2 regions of the Nonomuraea sp. NPDC005650 genome follow, and region 2 is predicted to be linked to the other one. Evidence: riboswitches for the same ligand, from Rfam matches in the RefSeq annotation. Region 2 holds a riboswitch; the other holds the start of a gene.

Region 1 (2,453 bases), on a different contig from region 2:
CAGCGGCGAGGTCGAGGTCGTGGTCGTGCCCGCGAAGTCGCCGTTCAAGGACTTCGAGGACTTCGGCGCCCACCTGCTCGCCCGTCCCGGCCAGACGCAGCTCGCGGGCGGACCCGAGGGCGAGCCCGACCACCTGCTGTTCGGCCTGATCGCCAGGGGGCTCGGCGCCGACGCCCGCCAGCTCGCCTACACCGGCTATCTCAGCAGCCAGGAGGCCGTCACCGAGCTGCTGTCCGGCAAGGCCCAGGCGGCCGCGGGCCTGCTGGCCGACTGGCGCGCGAGCATCAAGGCCGGCCGGGTCAGGGCCCTCGCGGTGTCCTCGGCCAGGCACGTGCCGGGCCTGGACGCGCCGACGCTGCTGGAGTCCGGCGTACGGGTCGACTTCGCGGACTGGTCGGCGGCCTTCGGTCCCGAGAAGATGCCGGACGAGATCCGTGAAACGGCCGTCCGCATGTGCGAGGACGTGACCGGCTCGGCCGGCTGGGAGGCCGCCTGCCGGTCCGAGGGCTGGATCTCGATCCCGCTCAGCGGCGACGACTTCAAGCTGTGGCTGGGCTCCGAGGTCGAGCGCACCCGCGCCGTCCTGCGGGATCTCGGTCTGGTCGACACCACGAAAGCCACAACATGCTGGGGTAGTTGCGGGAACGGCCACTAGATGTAGGATCCTGGTCGTCGCTGGTTCGCCTCCTCGGAGGCGGAGCAAAAGGGAACCCGGTGCGATTCCGGGGCTGCCCCGCAGCGGTGAGCGGGAACGACCGCCGTCATGTGCACTGGAGCGATCTGGGAAGCGACGGCCAGTAGGAGCGAGTTACGCGCGCCCGCGAGCCCGAAGACCTGCCAGCGCCGTGCCGGGCCGCCCGCCCGGCACGAAGTGACCATGGCCTCGCGGGAGGGCCGGGGAGCGAAACGGCCGGTGGGTGATCCGTGCCGCCGTGCTCTCGCGCGCCCTCACGGGGGATGAGCTCGCGAGGAGAGAGCACGTGACGCAGATCATCGAGATCGACCGTCGTCTGGCCATCGAGGAGGCCGCCGCCCGGGTCATCGCCGACCCGGCCAACTCCCGGGTCGCCGCCCGGCTCCTGGCCGAGGAGATCGCCGACGAGGCCGCCGCGCACGGGGTGCGGACGTTCTCCGAGTCCATCGCCGCCACGCACGCGGCCGGGCTGATCCAGGACGGGCTGGCGGAGTTCGTCGCCGCGCACGCCGCCGAGCTGGACGCGCTGGTCTCGGCGCAGGCGGACGACCGGTTCGAGTATTTCGGGTTGCGCACCGTCTACGACCGCTACCTGCTGCGTCACCCCGAGACGCGGGCGGTGCTGGAGCGCCCGCAGCACTTCTTCCTGCGCGTGGCCTGCGGCCTGTCGGAGTCGGTGGCGGAGACCGCCGAGCTCTACGCGCTCATGTCCACGCTGTCGTACCTGCCCAGCTCGCCCACGCTGTTCAACTCGGGCGCGCGCCGCCCGCAGCTGTCGTCGTGCTTCCTGCTCGACTCGCCGCGCGACGAGCTGGAGGCGATCTACGACCGGTACGGCCAGGTGGCTCGGCTGTCGAAGTACGCCGGAGGCATCGGCATCGCCTGGACCCGGGTGCGCTCGCGCGGCTCCCTGATCCGGGGCACGAACGGCCACTCCAACGGCATCGTCCCCTGGCTGCGCACGCTCGACTCCTCCGTCGCGGCCGTCAACCAGGGCGGGCGGCGCAAGGGCGCCGCCTGCGTCTACCTGGAGACCTGGCACGCCGACATCGAGGAGTTCCTGGAACTGCGCGACAACACCGGCGAGGACGCCCGCCGCACCCACAACCTGAACCTGGCCAACTGGGTGCCCGACGAGTTCATGCGCCGGGTGGAGGCCGACGAGGTCTGGTCGCTGTTCGACCCGAAGGAGGTGCCCGACCTCACCGACCTGTACGGCGACGCGTTCACGCGGGCGTACCGCGCGTACGAGGCGGCCGGGCGCCACGTCCGGCAGATCCCGGCCAGGACCCTGTACGGCCGCATGATGCGCACGCTCGCCCAGACCGGGAACGGCTGGATGACCTTCAAGGACGCCGCCAACCGCACCTCCAACCAGACCGGCCGCCCCGGGAACGTCATCCACCTGTCGAACCTGTGCACCGAGATCCTCGAGGTCACCAGCGACGCCGAGACGGCGGTCTGCAACCTCGGCTCGGTCAACCTGGCCGCTCACCTGCTCGACGGCGAGGTGGACTGGGACCGGCTGCGCACCACCGTGCGCACAGCCGTGCGCTTCCTGGACCGGACCATCGACCTGGGCTTCTACCCCACGCCCGAGGCCGAGGCGGCGAACAGGCGCTGGCGGCCCATCGGGCTCGGCGTCATGGGGCTGGCCGACGTGTTCTTCACGCTGCGGCTGCCGTTCGACTCGCCCGAGGCGCTGGAGCTGTCGGCCAGGATCGCCGAGGAGATCGCGCTGGCCGCGTACGACACCTCC
Region 2 (2,453 bases):
GGCGCGCGCCTGGGCGGCGGACAGCCGTCCGAGCGGCACCACGACCTCCAGCGCCACCCGCCCGTCCCGCTGCCCGACGCGCCCCGCGCGCGGTGCCGCCGCCGTCGACGGGTCCCGCATGCCCGCAGCGGGCACCGCCCGCCCCTCGGCGCCCACGGCCGACCCGGCCTGCGGATGGGACGCGGGACGGACGTCGGCGGCGCGGGCGGAGGCGTCGGGGGCGGAGGCGTCGGGGGCATGCGCGGAAGTGCCGGTGGTGTCGAGGCGGGTGTCGCGACGGGCGGGAGTGTCCGTGGCGTGGAGGCGGGTGGCGATGCGGGCGGGGCCGTTCCGCAGTTCCGCGATCCGCCACGCGCCCCCGTCCGCTCCGGAGGTCTCCCGTTCGTCGAGGAACGCCTCGGCGGCGGCGACCATGCGGTCGGCGGCGGCGTCCGCCCCCACGGCGAGCCCCGCGTCCACCCCTGCCAGCAGCAGCCGCCCGTCGTAGAACGTGACGTCGGCCCCGAGCGCGAGCATGTCGCCCCCGCCGTCGTCCACCGCGAACAGGAACCGTCCCGGCAGCCCGGCCAGGCGCGCCCGCCCGCACAACGCCCGGTCCAGCGCCTCCACCAGGGGCTGCGGGTCCAGCAGGCCCGTGCGGCCGCCGAGCGGCGAGGCCACGATGTTGCGCACGCGCTCGTGCGCCGCCGACGGCAGCAGGCCGGCGGCGGCGATCCGTTCGGCGAAGGCGGCGGGTGAACGCAGGCCGCGCACCTGGACGTTCGCCCGGGAGGTCAGCTCGATCACGCCCGAGCCGAGGTCGGCCGCGCACGCGGCCAGCTCGCGGAGCCGGCCGGGCGAGATCGCGCCGCCGGGCAGGCGGACCCGGGCCATCGGACCGTCGGCGGCCTCGTGCACCTGTAGCGCCCCCGGACAGGCGTCGGGACGCAAACGTCCGGAAAAGTCGGCTATGGACACGATGAGGATGGTAACGCCACTTCTGGCGGAGGTCGCCCGTGCCGTAGGCTCCTCCTAGGCGATGGCTAGGGAGGAAGCCGGTGTGAATCCGGCGCGGTCCCGCCACTGTGACCGGGGAGCGAACCCCACCGCAGGCCACTGCCCGGCGACGGGTGGGAAGGCCGGGGTGAGCGCTGATCCGGGAGCCAGGAGACTCCGGCCGCCGCGACACCCACGACCGGGGCGAGGACCCCGAGGGAGGATGCGCCGTGTCTGGCGACAGCCGTACCGTCCTGCTGCTCTCGACCTCCGACACCGACCTGCTGAGCGCTCGTTCGAGCGGTGCCGCCTACCGGCTGGGCAACCCGGCCCGGCTGCCGGCCGAAGACCTGCCCGCCCTGCTGGAGGGCGTCGACCTGGTCGTGGTGCGCCTGCTCGGCGGCCGGCGCGCCTGGGAGGAGGGCCTGGACGCGCTGCTGGCCGGCCCCCGTCCGGTGGTGGTGCTGGGCGGCGAGCAGGCGCCGGACGCCGAGCTGATGGAATTGTCCACGGTCAGCGGCGGCGTCTGCGCCGAGGCCCACGCCTACCTGGCCCACGGCGGGCCGCCGAACCTGGCCGAGCTGCACGCGTTCCTGTCGGACACGGTGCTGCTGACCGGGCGCGGGTTCGCGCCGCCGGAGCCCACGCCCTCCTGGGGGCTGCTGGAGCGCGCGGCGCGGCCCGGGCAGGGGCCCGTGATCGGGGTGCTCTACTACCGGGCGCACCACCTGGCGGGCAACACCGCGTTCGTGGAGACGCTCTGCGCGGCCGTCGAGGAGGCGGGCGGGCAGGCGCTGCCGGTCTTCTGCTCCTCCCTGCGCACCGCCGAGCCCGCGCTGCTCGACACGCTGCGCGCCGCAGACGCGCTGGTGGTGACCGTACTGGCGGCGGGCGGCTCGCGCCCCGCGACGGCGGGTGCGGGCGGCGACGACGAGGCGTGGGACGTGGGCGCGCTGGCCGCGCTCGACGTGCCGATCCTGCAGGGGCTCTGCCTGACCACCAGCAGGCAGGCGTGGGAGGAGAACGACGACGGGCTGTCGCCGCTGGACGCCGCCTCGCAGGTGGCCATCCCGGAGTTCGACGGGCGGATCATCACGGTGCCGTTCTCGTTCAAGGAGATCGACCCCGAGGGGCTGACCGTCTACGTCGCCGACCCCGAGCGGGCCGCCCGGGTCGCGGGCATCGCGGTACGCCACGGGCTGCTCCGCCACACCCCGCCCGCCGAGCGCCGCCTGGTCGTCATGCTGTCGGCGTACCCGACCAAGCACTCCCGGGTGGGCAACGCGGTCGGCCTGGACACCCCGGCCAGCACCGTCAGGCTGCTGGCCGGGCTCGCCGAGGCCGGCTACGACCTGGGCGAGGGCTTCCCCGGCGTGGCCGAGCAGAACGGCGACGCGCTCATCCACGCGCTGATCGCCGCCGGCGGCCAGGACCAGGACTGGCTGACCGAGGAGCACCTGGCGGGCAATCCGGTACGC

Evidence for each region. A riboswitch is a leader RNA that binds a small molecule or an ion and turns the genes downstream of it on or off. The one in region 2 is predicted to bind cobalamin.
Region 1: another riboswitch for cobalamin. It lies ahead of ABZS69_RS12670 (ribonucleoside-diphosphate reductase subunit alpha); the one in region 2 lies ahead of cobN (cobaltochelatase subunit CobN).

What each region holds. Positions count from the first base shown of each region.
Region 1 is NZ_JBEXCR010000006.1:234,730-237,182, reverse strand. Features, by position in the region: gene ABZS69_RS12675 (tripartite tricarboxylate transporter substrate-binding protein) at 1-655, shown strand, start outside; cobalamin riboswitch at 660-857, shown strand; gene ABZS69_RS12670 (ribonucleoside-diphosphate reductase subunit alpha) at 981-2,453, shown strand, end outside.
Region 2 is NZ_JBEXCR010000012.1:127,619-130,071, reverse strand. Features, by position in the region: gene ABZS69_RS21990 (precorrin-3B synthase) at 1-957, opposite strand, end outside; cobalamin riboswitch at 1,007-1,153, shown strand; gene cobN (cobaltochelatase subunit CobN) at 1,206-2,453, shown strand, end outside.